DNA from 3 places in the Streptomyces sp. NPDC036984 genome. Region 1 is predicted to be linked to each of the others. Evidence: riboswitches for the same ligand, from Rfam matches in the RefSeq annotation. Region 1 holds a riboswitch; each other region holds the start of a gene.
What was found. Region 1 has a riboswitch for S-adenosylmethionine ahead of ACZ7DL_RS33785 (aminotransferase class V-fold PLP-dependent enzyme). Riboswitches for the same ligand answer to the same signal wherever they lie in the genome.
Positions count from the first base shown of each region.

Region 1 (5,076 bases):
CCGGGCTGGGAGATCAACTTCTGGGGTCACACGCTCGTCCTGGGCGTGTTCATCCCGCTGGTGCTCTTCGGTCTGGTCCTGATGGCGATCGCGGTCTACCCGTTCATCGAGTCCTGGGTCACCGGCGACAAGAGCGAGCACCACATCCTGGACCGCCCGCGCAACGCCCCGACCCGCACCGCGTTCGGTGTGGCCTGGGTGACGGTCTACATGATCGGCCTGGTCGGCGGTGGCAACGACCTCTTCGCCACCCACTTCCACCTGTCGATCAACGCCGTGACCTGGTTCGTCCGGATCTCCTTCTTCGCCGGACCGGTGATCGCGTTCATCGTCACCAAGCGGATCTGCCTGGGTCTCCAGCGCCGCGACCGCGACAAGGTGCTGCACGGCCGCGAGACCGGCATCATCAAGCGGCTGCCGCACGGTGAGTTCATCGAGGTGCACGAGCCGCTCAGCCAGGAGCAGCTGCACACCCTCACGGCTCACCACCAGTACGAGCCGGCCGAGATCGGCCCGGTGGTCGACGAGAACGGTGTCGAGCGCAAGGTGACGGCCTCGGAGAAGCTGCGCGCCAAGCTCTCCAACGCCTACTACGGCGAGGACAACCAGATCCCGAAGCCGACCGTCGAGGAGTACAAGGAGATCACGAGCGGCCACGGCCACCACTGATCCCCGCGTCGCCACGCCACGCCGAAGGGCCCCGTCCGCAAGCCGGACGGGGCCCTTCGCCGTGTCCCGGGCTGGATAGGGTGGGAGCACCCTGTTCTCACGACACCCAGGAGCGGCTGATGAGCGCTGTGACCCCCGCTGGAGGCGACACCGCGGCGGGCCGCTCCTGGCCCGCCCTGCTGAACGGTCTGCTGGACGGCCGGAACCTGTCCGCCGACGACACCGCCTGGGCCATGGACCTGATCATGCGCGGGGAGGCGACCGACGCGCAGATCGCCGGGTTCATGGTGGCGCTGCGGGCCAAGGGCGAGACGGTCGAGGAGATCTCCGGACTCGTCCGCACGATGTACGCGCACGCGAACGTGATCGAGGTGCCCGGCCCGGCCGTCGACATCGTCGGCACCGGCGGCGACGGCGCCAAGACGGTGAACATCTCCACCATGTCCTCGATCGTCGTCGCGGGCACCGGCGCCAAGGTCGTCAAGCACGGCAACCGCGCCGCCTCCTCCGCCTCCGGCTCCTCCGACGTCCTGGAGAAGCTCGGGATCAACCTGAACCTGACCCCGCAGCGGGTCGCGGAGGTCGCCGAGGAAGCCGGCATCACCATCTGCTTCGCGGTGCGCTTCCACCCCTCCCTGCGCCATGTCGCCCCGGCGCGCTCCCAGTTGGGCATCCGGACCACCTTCAACGTGCTCGGCCCGCTGACCAACCCGGCGCGGGTGCGCGCCCAGGCGGTCGGGGTCGCCGACCCGCGCATGGCCCCGATCGTGGCCGGTGTGCTCGCCGAGCGCGGCAACTCCGCGCTGGTCTTCCGCGGTGACGACGGCCTGGACGAGCTGACCGTCACCGCCACCTCCCGGGTGTGGGTGGTCCGGGACGGCAAGGTCACCGAGGAGACCTTCGACCCGCGGGACGTCGGCATCGACCTCGTCCCCGTGGACGCCCTGCGCGGCGCCGACGCGGCCTACAACGCGCAGGTCGCCCGCCGCCTGCTGGACGGCGAGCAGGGGGCCGTACGGGAGGCGGTGCTGCTGAACTCGGCGGCGGCGCTGGTGGCACTCCAGCCGACGGACGCGCCGCTCGCCGAGCAGCTCCGGGCCAGCATGGCGAAGGCCGCGGAGTCGATCGACTCGGGCGCGGCGAGGCGCACGCTGGACCGCTGGGTGGCCGTCAGCAACGCCTGACGTCACCGGGAGTCGTCCCGCGATCCGGACACGGGTTGCGGGACGTCGACCTTTTCACGTACGTTCCTGTACCAGGTCATGAGTGACAGTCATGAGGCCCCGGCCGACTGTCCGGCAACCCTCCGTCCGTGGCGGGGTGCCCCGGGTGAAGACCAGGCCGTCGACAGCAAGGTCCACGGCAAGCGCGGATCCCTCGCAAACCCAGGGGTCCTGGTCGTCGAGGAGTCTTCCGTGAGCAAGCGAATGCGTTAGGGCCGCAGAGCCCCGCCTCCGCACACCCTTCTTCTCTCCTTCTCGTATTCCTGTCACGGGAGTTCGCCATGTCTGTCTCCAGCGTTGCCGCCGACCAGTCCGTTTGTGCCTCTCTGTCCGTTCTGGGACGGGATGTCACCGTCCCGCTGGTCACCGGCGGCGAAGTCACCTACGCCGCCCTCGACTACGCGGCCAGCGCCCCCGCCCTCCAGCGCGTCTGGGACGACGTCGCCGCCTACGCCCCGTACTACGGCAGCGTCCACCGCGGTGCCGGTTACCTCTCCCAGCTCTCCACCGACCTGTTCGAGAACGCCCGCAGGACGGTCGCCGAGTTCCTCGGCTGCCGCCCGGACGACCAGGTCGTCTTCACCCGCTCGACCACCGACTCGCTGAACCTGCTGGCCCGCGCGCTCCCGGCCGACTGCCAGGTCTTCGTCTTCGAGACCGAGCACCACGCCTCCCTGCTGCCCTGGCAGGACGCGCAGGTCGCCTACCTCAACGCCCCGCGCACCCCGCGGCAGGCCGTCGAGACCCTGGAGCGGGCCCTCGCCGACCGGGACCCCCACGGCCCCGCCCTGGTCTGCGTCACCGGCGCCTCCAACGTCACCGGCGAGCTGTGGCCGGTGCGCGAACTGGCCGCCGCCGCGCACGCCCACGGTGCCCGGATCGTGCTGGACGCCGCCCAGCTGGCCCCGCACCACCCCGTCGACATCCGCGACCTGGACGTCGACTGGGTCGCCTTCTCCGGGCACAAGCTGTACGCCCCCTTCGGCTCCGGGGTGCTCGCGGGCCGCGCCGACTGGTTGCGCGCGGCCGAGCCGTACCTCGCGGGCGGCGGTGCCAGCCGCAGGGTCACCCGGCGGCAGGACGGCGGGGTGGACGTGGAGTGGCACGAGAGCGCCGCCCGGCACGAGGCCGGCTCCCCGAACGTCATCGGCGCCTACGCCATCGCCTCCGCGTGCAGGGCCCTCACCGAGGCCGGCTGGGACACCCTCGTCGCCCGCGAACAGCACCTCGTCCGCACGGTCCGCGAGGGCCTGGCCGAGGTCCCCGAGGTGAAGATCCTCTCCCTCTTCGGCGACGACGCCCCGCGCGTCGGCGTCATCTCCTTCGTGGTCGAGGGTTGGAACAGCTCCCACTTCGCCGCCGCCCTCTCCGCCGAGTACGGCATCGGCGTCCGCGACGGACTCTTCTGCGCCCACCCCCTGGTGCGCACCCTGCTCGGCAGCGACCCGCAGACCCAGGGCGAGTGCGGTGCCCCCGAGGCGGCACCGGGGGAGAAGTCCCTCAACGCCATCCGCGTGAGCTTCGGCGCGGGCACCCCCGACGAACACGTCGAGCGCTTCGTCGACGCCGTCGGGGAGCTGGTGCGGGACGGAGCCAAGTGGCAGTACCGCACGGAGGAGGGCCGCTGCGTGCCGGCAGTGTGAGCGGCGCCGCCACACCTGCGCACCCGGCGCCGACGAGGCACGGATAACCTCCCCTTGACGACACGTCGGACAGGGGGAGCACGGAGTGCAGCCGTTGCGCGCAACCGACCCGCGCCACATCGGCCCGTACGCGGTCACGCACAGACTCGGCGCAGGCGGCATGGGCGAGGTCTACCTCGCCGAGTCCCGCACCGGCCTGCGTCTCGCGGTGAAGGTCGTACGGTCCGAGCATGCCGAGGACCGCACCTTCCGTGCGCGCTTCCGCCACGAGGTCCGCGCCGCGCAGACCGTCGGCGGCGCGGGCACGTACACCGCGCGGGTCGTGGACGCCGACACCGAAGCCGAACGGCCCTGGATGGCCACGGAGTTCGTGTCCGGGCCGAATCTTCGGGACGCGGTCCTGGACCACGGCGCGCTGCCCGAGTCCGCGGTCCGGATCCTCGCCGCCGCGCTCGGCGAGGCGCTGGCCGCCATCCATGCCAGGGGCCTGGTCCACCGCGATCTGAAGCCGTCGAACATCCTGCTGGGCCCGGACGGGCCCCGGGTCATCGACTTCGGGATCGTCCGGGCCTTGGAGGCCACCTCGCTGACCCGCACCGGTGCGGTCGTCGGCTCGGTCGGCTACGTCTCGCCGGAGCAGATCCGCAACGGCGGCCAGGTCGGCCCGCCGAGCGACGTCTTCTCCCTCGGCGCGGTCCTCGCCTACGCGGCGGCCGGCCGCGAACCCTTCGGCGAGGGCCAGGACTCGGTGGTGCTGCTGCGCATCCTGACCCGCGACTTCGACCTGTCCGGCGTACCGGAAGCGCTGTGCCCGCTGGTGACGGCCTGTCTGCGCGAGGACCCGCTGGAGCGCCCGGAGCCGGCGGAGGTGGGGGCGATCGCCGGGTTCACCCCCAAGGCCCTGCGCACCGCGGTCCGCCCCGGCTGGTACGGCCCCGCGGCGCAGCCGGGCCGCACCGCCGACGACCGCCCCAGCGGCGTGGAGTACCTGGCTCCCACCCCCGACCCCTCAGCCGCTCCCACGCCGCCGGCGCCCCGCACCCCGCCAGGCGACTCACCCCCCACCACCCCCGCGGACCCCGTCACCCCGGCACCCGGGCCCGCCCCCGTGCCTCCGGCGCCGCACACCTCCGCAGGCGGCCCACCCCTCACAACCCCCGCCCCCGCCGACGCCACCACCCCCTCCAACCGCCTCGGCCCCGTTGCCCCCGGCCGCCGCCGGCTCCTCAAGGCCCTTGCCGGAGGAGCCGTGGCCGTGGCCGGGGTCGGGGCCGGTGCCTGGCTGGTGGAGCAGGGGTACAGCACGGAGAGCAGCGGCAGCAGCTCCGATTCGCCCGTGCGGTCGGGATCCGGCAGGGCCGGGCCCGCGGTGCTGCGCTGGCAGTACGACCTCGGCGGCATCGGCGGCCTGGACGGGGCCTGCTGCGCGCTCTCCCCGGACGGCTCCGTCGTCTACGCCGGCACCTCCGGCGGCGTGCTGCACGCCATCTCCCGGAACGGCTCCAAACGCTGGAAGGTCCGGCTCGGCGACGACGTCTCCA
Region 1 covers NZ_JBVJRL010000027.1:90,621-95,696, reverse strand. Annotated here, with positions in the region: gene qcrB (cytochrome bc1 complex cytochrome b subunit) at 1-669, shown strand, start outside; gene trpD (anthranilate phosphoribosyltransferase) at 789-1,853, shown strand; SAM riboswitch class IV at 1,928-2,044, shown strand; gene ACZ7DL_RS33785 (aminotransferase class V-fold PLP-dependent enzyme) at 2,174-3,535, shown strand; gene ACZ7DL_RS33780 (protein kinase domain-containing protein) at 3,621-5,076, shown strand, end outside.

Region 2 (5,076 bases), on a different contig from region 1:
ACCAGGGCGGCGACCCGGGCACCGGCCGCGGCGAGCCCGGCGGCCACCGGCAGCAGCAGCGGCCCGGTCCCGGCGACCACGGCCGTCCGGCCGGGCAGCACAAGGCCGCCCTTGAGCATGGCCTGCGCACCGCCCGCCGTGACCACGCCGGGCAGCGTCCAGCCGGGGAAGGGCAGCACCCGCTCATAGCCGCCGGTGGCGAGCAGTACGGCGTCGGCGTGGACCGTGACGCCCTCCTCCTGCGCGGGGCCGAGCAGGGCGTGCACACCGAACGCTCCCGAGGCAGGATCCCGCTCCACACACCACACATGATGTTCCGTCAGATGTGTGATGCGGCCGGCCGCGCGGTGCTCGTCGAGACCGGACCGCAGCCGCTGCCAGGTACGCCACTGGTGATGCAGGGCCTGGGGCCGGCGGGCGCCGAGGGCGTCGGCGGGCTGCCGGTAGAACTGTCCGCCCGCCTGGGCGGCCGCGTCGACGAGGGTCACGTGCACGTCTCGGGCGGCTGCCGCCAGGGCCGCGGCGAGGCCCGCCGGGCCCGCCCCGACGACGGCGAGGCGCGGTCGCTCACTCATGGTCCCCTCCTGTGCCCTGCGGTCGTACGTCGCCGTGTCCCGTCCCCTCCTGTGTGCGGATCACGTCCCCCGCGCGCACCGGGACCAGGCACGCGCGCTGGTTCGGGCGGCCGTTGACGGTGACCAGGCAGTCGAAGCACACGCCGATCCCGCAGAAGACCCCGCGGGGCCGGCCCGTGCCGCGGGTGCCGCGCCAGGCCGTCACGTCCGCCGCCCACAGGGCCGCCGCGACGGTCTGCCCGGGCAGTGCCGTCAGGGTCCGGCCGTCGAAGGTGACGGTGACCGCCGGACCCGGCCGGGCCCGTGCCAACTCCAGTGGATTCACGGCGTGTCGCCTCCGTCGGTGTCGAACCGTTCCGGCCGGAACGGTGTGCGGTCCAGCTCCGGTGCCTTCCCGGTGAGAGCCTGCGCGATCAACTGCCCGGTGGCGGGGGCGAGTCCGATCCCGGCGCCCTCGTGCCCACAGGCGTGGAACAGGCCGGGCACCCGCGGGTCGGGGCCGATCGCCGGCAGATGGTCCGGCAGGTACGGCCGGAAGCCCGCGTACGTCCGCAGCGCGCGGACCCGCTCCAGGAACGGGAACAGCCCGATCGCCCCGGCGGCGAGCACCCGTACCGCGGGCAGTGACAGAGCGTGGTCGAAGCCCACGCGTTCCCGGGTCGCGCCGATCAGCACCGGACCGGCGGCCGTGCCCTCCACCACCGGCGAACTGCGCAGGTCGGCCGAGTCGCTGGCCACGTCGGCCACATAGTCCGCGGCGTACACCTTGTGCCGGACCATCCGCGGCAGCGGCTCGGTGACCAGGACGAAGCCGCGCCGGGGGAGTACCGGCAGCCGGACGCCCGCGAGCGCGGCGAGGCCGCCGCCCCAGGTGCCGGCCGCGTTCACCACGGCCGGCGCGTGCAGGTCGCCCCGGTCGGTGCGGACGCCGTACACCGTGCCGTCCGCCCTGCGCAGCACGCCGGTCACCGTGTGGCCCGGGTGGAACCGGGCGCCGGAGGCGCGGACCAGGTGGGCGGCGGCCAGCGCGGGCATCACCTGGGCGTCCTGGGGGTAGAGCACTCCGCCCGCCATACCAGGCGCCAAGTGCGGCTCCAGCTCGTGGAGTTCGTCCCCGCCGACGGATACGGCCGTGACGCCGGCGGTGCGCTGGCCCACGGCGAAGTCCCGCAGCGCGGCCAGGGTGCCGGGCGTGGCGGCGACCACGAGGCCGCCCTTGGGTTCGTACTCGATCGCGGCGCCCAGCTCCTGTGCCAGTTCGGCCCACAACCGGGCTGACAGCAGGGCGAGTTCGAGTTCCGGGCCCGGTTCCTTGTCGGACACGAGCAGGTTGCCCTCGCCGGCACCGGTGGTGCCGCCGGCCACGGGGCCGCGGTCCACCAGCCGCACGTCGAGTCCGGCGCGTGCGGCGTACAGCGCACAGGCGGCGCCCACCATTCCGGCCCCGACGACCACGACATCGCAGGTCGGTCGCTTCGTCACGGCCAGTACTATGTCACATGTTTCTCTCGCTGAGGAGACCCCCGATCCCCAGGCGTGGACACCCCCTTGACGTCGCCGGAAGCCGGATCGACACTCCAGGGACGGGAATCCTAGTGGACAGGTAGGGAATCATGGCGCGCCGTGAAACGGGCACCGGCCGGGCCGGCCGGACGCCGTTGCGCGCACCCCTGCTCACCTCCCGCCGTCACATCGACCTCCAGCGCGTGTGCAGCGCGATCAGCCGCCACCGCTGAGCCGGGCGCCCGCACGCCCGCAGACCGGCCGTCCCTGCGCCGGTGTGCCCGTCAACACGCCCACGACCCAGGGAGATTCATGTCCGTCACTCCGCTCGCCGCCGTCCCGTCCGCCCGCCGCACCGCCACCGTCTTCCGCGGCCGCATCGGCCGGGACCCGCGCAGCGGCCACTACGCCGTGCCGCACCGCTACCGGCTCCATCTGTCGACCGCCTGTCCCGACGGACTGCGCCTCGCCGTCGGGCACAGCCTGCTCGGCCTGGACACCAGTTGTCCGGTCACCCTCCTGCCCGCCGTCCCGGACTGTCCCGGCGGCGGCCACGCGGCGCTGCGCCCGCTGTACGAGGCGAGCGCCCACCACTACACCGGCCCGGCGCTCGCGCCCGTCCTCAGCGACGACTGGTCCGGACGCATCGTCAGCACCCGCACCCCCGACATCCTGCGCGACCTGGACCTGTTCCGGCCGGGCGGCGGCGCCGGCCTGTACCCCTCCGGACTGGAGTCCGTGATCGAGGCCGTCGAGCGGATGTGCGCCGAGGGCATCGAGGAGGCCGCACAGCGCGCCGGGCGGGCCGGCGCCGACGCCGGCGAGCGGACCGCCGCGCTCGACACCCTGCTCGACACCCTGGGCCGGCTGGAGCGGCGCCTGGGCGAAGAGCGGTACCTGGTCGACGACCGGCTGACGGCCGCCGACATCGAGCTGTGGGTGACCCTGGTGCAGCTCGACACCGTCCACCGCTGCCACCTCGACGCCTCCGCCGTGCACCGCGTCGCCGGCCACCGCGCCCTGTGGGCCTACGCCGGCCGCCTGGCCGCCCACCCCGCCTTCGGCCGCCACCTCGACCTCGACGCCATCGCCCGCCGCCACCACGGCCGCTGCCGGGGACTGGAGGCCGCCGGAGCCGCCGTCCAGATCCTGGACTGGGCGGGTCACGCGGCGGACGCTCCGGACGCTTCACGCAGGTGAGAGCGGTCCGTCGACGTCCACGGAACGGACGGGCGTTGACATTCGAACGGGCAACTGCCTTACTTACGGCCCAGAACGGTCATGAGCGTCAGCGACAAGCCCTGGCTCGCTGACCGGCAACCCTCGCTTCGCGGTGGGGTGCCCCAGGTGACGACCGGACCGGACGACGATCTCGGTAAGCGCGCGGCCCCACGGGGCCGGGACAGTGACAGGTGACGCCATGTACGCAGCTCCCAGGACGGCCGCGAGCCGCCCCCAGGGCTGCGTACGGTCGTACGCCGGCCTCCTGGTCGCCGACCGCGCCGTCGATCTGCTGCGCGTGAACAGCGCACTGTGTACCGCACCGGGCTCTGCCCGCTGTCGGGGCTGACCTCTTCGCACCGCCCCCGCGACTGGCCGCACACCGTCCGTGTGCCGTGCCGTTGCCCGCCCAGACCCCGGTTCCGCGCCCACCCGTGCGCCGCCTCGTGCCGTAGTGCCGTCGTGGCCCACGCCCGTCCGGCCGCGGTCCCCGGTGTCCGACTCCGCCGGAGCCCGCCTTGAGCGACCCCTCAGGCGCCGCCGTCTCCCTCGCCGAGGCGCCGGCACCGACCGACACAGCGTCACAACCCTTTGCAGAGGAGCCCATTCGGCCACTGCGACGGCCCGGCCGGTGGATCGTCACCGCCGTCGTCCTCGTGCTCGTCGCGCAGATCCTGCACGGCCTGGTCACCAACCCCTTCTACCAGTGGCACCGCTTCCGCTACTGGTTCCTGCGCCCGGCCGTCCTCGACGGTCTCCTCGTCACCCTCGAAGTCGCCGCGCTCAGCGCCGTACTGGGGCTCCTCGGCGGCGTCCTGCTGGCCCTCGGCCGGCTCTCCGGGAGCCCGGTGCTGCGCGCGGTCAGCTGGACCTACACCTGGCTCTTCCGCTCCGTACCGCTGATCGTGGTGCTGATCTTCCTGTACAACTTCGGCGCCCTGTACAAGACGGTGAGCCTCGGCGTGCCCTTCGGCCCGGCCTTCGTCACCTTCGACGAGTCGAGACTGGCCACCGACATGACGATCGCGGTCATCGGCCTCAGCCTCAACGAGGCCGCGTACGCCGCCGAGGTGGTCCGCGGCGGCATCCTCTCCGTCGACCAGGGGCAGCACGAGGCGGCCGCGGCCCTCGGCCTGCCCAGGGGCCGCCAGTTCCGCAGAATCGTCTTCCCGCAGGCGCTCAGGTCCATCACCCCGAACTACGTCAACCAGCTGATCGGCCTCCTCAAGAGCACGTCCCTGGTGTTCTACGTGTCCCTGCTCGACCTGTTCGGCACCGTGCAGTCGATGGGCAACACCTACCCCGGTGACGTGGTGCCGCTGCTGATGGTCGCCACCGTCTGGTACCTGCTCCTGACCAGCGCCGTGTCCGTCGTCCAGTACCACGTCGAGCGGTACTACGCCCGGGGCGCCACCCGCATCCTGCCGCCGACCCCGTTCCGGAACGCCCGGGCCGGCCTGGCCGCACTGCGGACCCGGCTGCGCAATGTGCTCTGACCCCGCCCCCGCACCCCCGCCCTCCCCCCCACGGCACCACTCTCACCACCCTCAGCAGCGAGACAAGGACAGCCACGCCATGCCTAGCCACATCTCCCGCCGCAGCCTGATCCGCGGCATCTCGGCGGCGACCGCCGTCGCCGCCCTCGCCACCGGGCTCGCCGCCTGCGGGGGCGACAGCGAGGCCGCCGCCACGACCGACACCGCGGGCACGGTCACCGTGGGACAACTGTCCAACGGGGCCGCGCGGGAGACCGAGCTGAAGGTCTCCGAGGTGAAGT
Region 2 covers NZ_JBVJRL010000016.1:38,144-43,219, reverse strand. Annotated here, with positions in the region: gene ACZ7DL_RS26515 (FAD-dependent oxidoreductase) at 1-575, opposite strand, end outside; gene ACZ7DL_RS26510 ((2Fe-2S)-binding protein) at 568-900, opposite strand; gene ACZ7DL_RS26505 (NAD(P)/FAD-dependent oxidoreductase) at 897-2,057, opposite strand; gene ACZ7DL_RS26500 (putative leader peptide) at 2,189-2,311, shown strand; gene ACZ7DL_RS26495 (glutathione S-transferase C-terminal domain-containing protein) at 2,391-3,278, shown strand; SAM riboswitch class IV at 3,356-3,466, shown strand; gene ACZ7DL_RS26490 (amino acid ABC transporter permease) at 3,818-4,795, shown strand; gene ACZ7DL_RS26485 (ABC transporter substrate-binding protein) at 4,875-5,076, shown strand, end outside.
Region 2: linked by a shared signal. The riboswitch ahead of ACZ7DL_RS26490 (amino acid ABC transporter permease) and the one ahead of ACZ7DL_RS33785 (aminotransferase class V-fold PLP-dependent enzyme) in region 1 are both predicted to bind S-adenosylmethionine.

Region 3 (5,076 bases), on a different contig from region 1:
ATGACGCCTTCCTTGCCGACCTTGTCCATGGCCTCGGCGATCAGCTCGCCGATCTGGGTGTCGGCGGCGGAGATGGAGGCCGTGGAGGCGATCTGCTCCTTGGTCTCGACGTCCTTCGCCTGCTCCAGCAGGGCGGCGGAGACGGCCTCGACGGCCTTCTCGATACCGCGCTTCAGGGCCATCGGGTTGGCACCGGCGGCGACGTTGCGCAGACCCTCCTTGACCAGGGCCTGGGCGAGCACGGTCGCGGTGGTCGTACCGTCACCGGCGACGTCGTCCGTCTTCTTGGCGACTTCCTTGACCAGCTCGGCGCCGATCTTCTCGTACGGGTCCTCGAGCTCGATCTCCTTGGCGATGGAGACACCATCGTTGGTGATCGTGGGGGCGCCCCACTTCTTCTCGAGGACGACGTTGCGGCCCTTGGGGCCGAGCGTCACCTTCACGGCGTCCGCGAGCTGGTTCATGCCGCGCTCGAGGCCGCGCCGCGCCTCCTCGTCGAACGCGATGATCTTGGCCATGTGAAGTGGTCCCTCCAGGACTGGGGGTGATTCCTTCGGACCGCGCCCGCGCCCGCGACGGACGGCTCGCCGGCCTCGTGGTTCCTTGCCCCACCCGGCCTGCGGGCCTCACCGACCCGGTCCTTCACTGTCACTCTCACCTTCAGAGTGCTAACGCAATGATTAGCACTCGGCATGGTCGAGTGCAAGCGCCCGAGGGGGGTACGGCACCGCGTCAGCCGCCCGCGAACAGAGGAACCCCGGGCACGGCGAAGGGCCCGCACCCTCTGCGAGGTGCGGGCCCTTCGTACAAGAAACGTTCAGGCGCTGAGGCGAACCATGTCGGCCTGCGGGCCCTTCTGGCCCTGCGAGATCTCGAACTCCACCCGCTGGCCCTCTTCCAGGGTGCGGTAGCCGTCCATCTGAATGGCGCTGTAGTGGACGAAGACGTCCGCACCACCGTCGACCGCGATGAAGCCGTACCCCTTCTCCGCGTTGAACCACTTGACGGTGCCCTGAGCCATGCCTAACTCCCCTATTACTGGCCCTTGCACAGATCCGCACTTCGCGGACCCGGGTCAGACCTCACCCCCCATTGGTCGGGGGCGTGCGCCGGAACGCGTCGACCGCGGCTGAATGTATCTGTCCAACTGCCGTCTGCAACAGGTCAATCGGACGAGAATTCTGGACGCGAGCGGTCCGGAATGTGCCGAGAATTCATCCGAATTCAGGGCAAGTCGGGCCTCATAAAAGGCGCAAAAGCCGCATAAAACCCGCACACTTTGGCTACTTCTTGTCGGGCGTGCGGCATGAATCCAGGGCCTGCGACCCGAAGGCCGCGACCGCGTTCCCCAACTCTACCGCGCTCAATCACGCAGAATTGCCCCCTCCGTTTCTCTCACGGAGGGGGCAATCCGATGAACAGCCGGTAACCGGGGTTACCGAGGGTAATAATCAGCCGCCGGCGACGGCCGGGATGATGGAGACACCGGCGCCTTCGGGCGTCGCCGTCTCCAGGCCCTGCTCGAAGCGGACGTCGTCGTCGTTGACGTACACGTTGACGAACCGGCGCAGCTTGCCCTGGTCGTCCAGGACGCGCGCGGCGATGCCGGTGTGGTTCTTCTCCAGGTCGGCGATGACCTCGGCGAGGGTCGCGCCCTCGGCGGCGACCTCGGCCCGGCCGCCGGTGTAGGTGCGCAGGATGGTGGGGATGCGAACGGTCACGCTCATGCGAGGCCAGCCTCTCGGAAGGAGTCCAGGGTCGGGCGGATGGTGGCGGTGAGGCCGGTCCCGGCCACCGCGTCCAGGGTCTTCAGGCCGTCGCCGGTGTTGAGGACGACCGTGGTCTTCGCCGGGTCCAGCAGGCCCTCCTTGAGCAGCTTGCGGGTGACGCCGACAGTCACCCCGCCCGCCGTCTCCGCGAAGATGCCCTCCGTACGCGCCAGCAGCTTGATCGCGTCCACGACCTCCTCGTCCGTCACGTCCTCCACCGCGCCGCCGGTACGGCGGGCGATGTCCAGGACGTAGGGACCGTCGGCCGGGTTGCCGATGGCGAGGGACTTGGCGATGGTGTTCGGCTTCTGGGGGCGGACCACGTCGTGCCCGGCCTTGAAGGCGGTGGACACCGGGGAGCAGCCCTCGGCCTGGGCACCGAAGATCTTGTACGGCTTGTCCTCGACCAGCCCGAGCTTGATCAGCTCCTGCAGACCCTTGTCGATCTTCGTGAGCTGGGAGCCGGAGGCGATCGGGACGACGATCTGGTCGGGCAGCTGCCAGCCGAGCTGCTCGCAGATCTCGTACGCCAGGGTCTTGGAGCCCTCCGCGTAGTACGGCCGCAGGTTGACGTTGACGAAGCCCCAGCCCTCGCCGGCCGGGTCGCCGATCAGCTCGGAGCAGAAGCGGTTCACATCGTCGTAGTTGCCCTCGATGCCCACCAGCTCGCCGCCGTAGACCGCGGCCATGACGACCTTGCCCTGCTCCAGGTCGTGCGGGATGAACACGCACGAGCGGAGGCCGGCCCGGGCGGCGGCGGCGCCGACGGCGCCGGCCAGGTTGCCGGTGGAGGAGCAGGAGAGGGTGGTGAAGCCGAAGGCGCGGGCGGCCTCCAGGGCCTGGGCGACCACGCGGTCCTTGAAGGAGTGTGTCGGGTTGCCGGAGTCGTCCTTCACGTACAGACCGCCGGTCACGCCCAGCTCGCGGGCGAGGTTGTCGGCCTTGACGAGCTTGGTCCAGCCCGGGTTGAGGTTGGGCTTGTCGGTGACGTCCGCCGGGACCGGCAGCAGCGGCGCGTAGCGCCAGATGTTCGCGGGGCCGGCCTCGATACGGCGGCGCAGCTCCTCGGTGTCGTACGCGGAGAAGTCGTAGGCGATCTCCAGCGGGCCGAAGCACTCCTCGCAGGCGAAGACCGGGCCGAGCGGCACGCGGTGACCGCACTCGCGACAGCTCAGAGCGGCGGCGGGACCGAGGTCGACGGTGGAATCGCTGGTGGTTGCAACTGTCTGCACAGCCATGGAGGCGAGGCCCTTTCTCCTCATCTTCCTCACGACGCATCTCGCCGTGAGACGGATTTGGCACCTTCCCTAGCCGGGAGCCTCGCGGAAACGATCAGAACTGATCTACGAGAACCGACTGGAGGGTTGCCGGGGCTTCATCGGGCCGTGTCCCTCTGCCCCTCTGGATGAGCTGTATGCGGTTGTGGACGCTCGTGACCCCCGACATGCGATGGTCATCGGCGTTGTTCAAGACTGTAACCGACGGCCAGGACAGTTGAGATAGTCGTCCGAACCGCGAGACAAGAGTGAGGAGCCGCAGACTGTGCTGGAAGAAGTCGAGCGCTGGCTGACCACCCGGTCCTGGTCCGTGGCCGACCGCCCCCTCCACCGCATACTCGCCGCCAAGCAGCGCACGGGCCAGACGGTCAGCGTCGTGCTGCCCGCGCTCAACGAGGAGAAGACGGTCGGCGACATCGTCACCGTCATCCGCCGCGACCTCGTCGAGCAGGTACCGCTCGTCGACGAGGTCGTGGTCGTGGACTCCGGCTCCACCGACCGCACCTCCGAGGTCGCCGCGCGCGCCGGCGCCCGGGTCGTCCACCGCGACGAGATCCTGCCCCGCATCCCCGCCGTCCCCGGCAAGGGCGAGGTGCTGTGGCGTTCGCTGCTGGTGACCGGCGGGGACATCCTCTGCTTCATCGACGCCGACCTGCGGGAGTTCTCCTCGGACTTCGTCTCCGGGATCGTCGGCCCGCTGCTCACCGACCCGGAGGTCGACCTGGTCAAGGCGATGTACGACCGCCCGCTCACCACCGAGTCCGATGCGCCGGCCTCCGGCAGGGCCGCCGGGCAGGGCGGCCGGGTCACCGAGCTGATGGCCCGCCCGCTGCTGAACATGCACTGGCCGCAGCTCGCCGGCTTCGTGCAGCCGCTGGGCGGCGAGTACGCGGCCCGCCGCTCGCTGCTGGAGCAGCTGCCGTTCCCCGTCGGCTACGGCGTGGAGCTGGGCATGCTGGTGGACGCGCTGCACCTGGTGGGCCTGGACGCGCTGGCCCAGGTGGACGTGGGGGTGCGCAAGCACCGGCACCAGGACGGGCAGGCGCTGGGCCGGATGGCGGCCGCCATCTACCGCACGGCCCAGCTCCGGCTGGCCCGCGGCCATCTGATCCGGCCCACGCTGACCCAGTTCGAGCGGGGCGAGGACGGGTTCGAGCCCCGCACCTACTCGGTCGACACCGAGGAACGGCCGCCCATGCTGGAGATCGCGGAGTACGCGGAGCGAAGGGTGGCGTGAACGCGCCGTATACGGCCGCTCGCTCGCGTCTTCCCGGACGGACCGTACGTTTGAGCGTTTCCGGACCGGGCTAGGTTGAGGCGTATGGCTTCCACGCGCGGTGCTGCTGAAAAGGCTCGGGTGCTGGTCGCGTCGAATCGCGGCCCGGTCTCCTATCAGGTACGCGAAGACGGTTCGCTGCATGCCAGGCGAGGCGGCGGCGGGGTGGTCTCCGGGCTCTCCGCCATCGGGTCGGACGCGGAGTCCGTGTGGGTGTGCGCCGCCCTGGGCGACGGTGACCGGGCGGCCGTCCGGCGCGCGGACGGCGGGCTGCTGCCGGCCGAGGAGACCGGCGGGCAGCGGGTGCGGATGCTCGACATCGACGCGACCGTGCACGCCGAGGCGTACAACGGCATCGCCAACTCGGTGCTCTGGTTCGTCCACCACATGCTGTACCAGACCCCGCTGGAGCCGGTCTTCGACGCCGGGTTCCGGCGGCAGTGGGCGTCGTACGAGGCGTACAACCGGGCGTTCGCCGAGGCGCTGGCCCAGGAGGCGGCCGAGGGCGCGGCCGTGGTGATCCAGGACTACCACCTGGCCCTCGCCCCCCGCATGCTCCGCCGGCTCCGCCCCGACCTGCGCATCGGCCACTTCTCGCACACCCCCTGGGCCCCGCCGGACTACTTCCGCCTCCTTCCCGACGACATCGCCACCGAGCTGCTCAGCGGCATCCTGGGCGCGGACCGGGCGGCGTTCCTCACCCAGCGGTGGGCGGACGCGTTCACGGACTGCTGTCACACGGTGCTCGGGCCCG
Region 3 covers NZ_JBVJRL010000002.1:138,050-143,125, reverse strand. Annotated here, with positions in the region: gene groL (chaperonin GroEL) at 1-518, opposite strand, end outside; gene ACZ7DL_RS04635 (cold-shock protein) at 818-1,021, opposite strand; gene ACZ7DL_RS04630 (MoaD/ThiS family protein) at 1,452-1,727, opposite strand; gene thrC (threonine synthase) at 1,724-3,007, opposite strand; SAM riboswitch class I at 3,025-3,181, opposite strand; gene ACZ7DL_RS04620 (glucosyl-3-phosphoglycerate synthase) at 3,312-4,283, shown strand; gene ACZ7DL_RS04615 (alpha,alpha-trehalose-phosphate synthase (UDP-forming)) at 4,368-5,076, shown strand, end outside.
Region 3: linked by a shared signal. The riboswitch ahead of thrC (threonine synthase) and the one ahead of ACZ7DL_RS33785 (aminotransferase class V-fold PLP-dependent enzyme) in region 1 are both predicted to bind S-adenosylmethionine.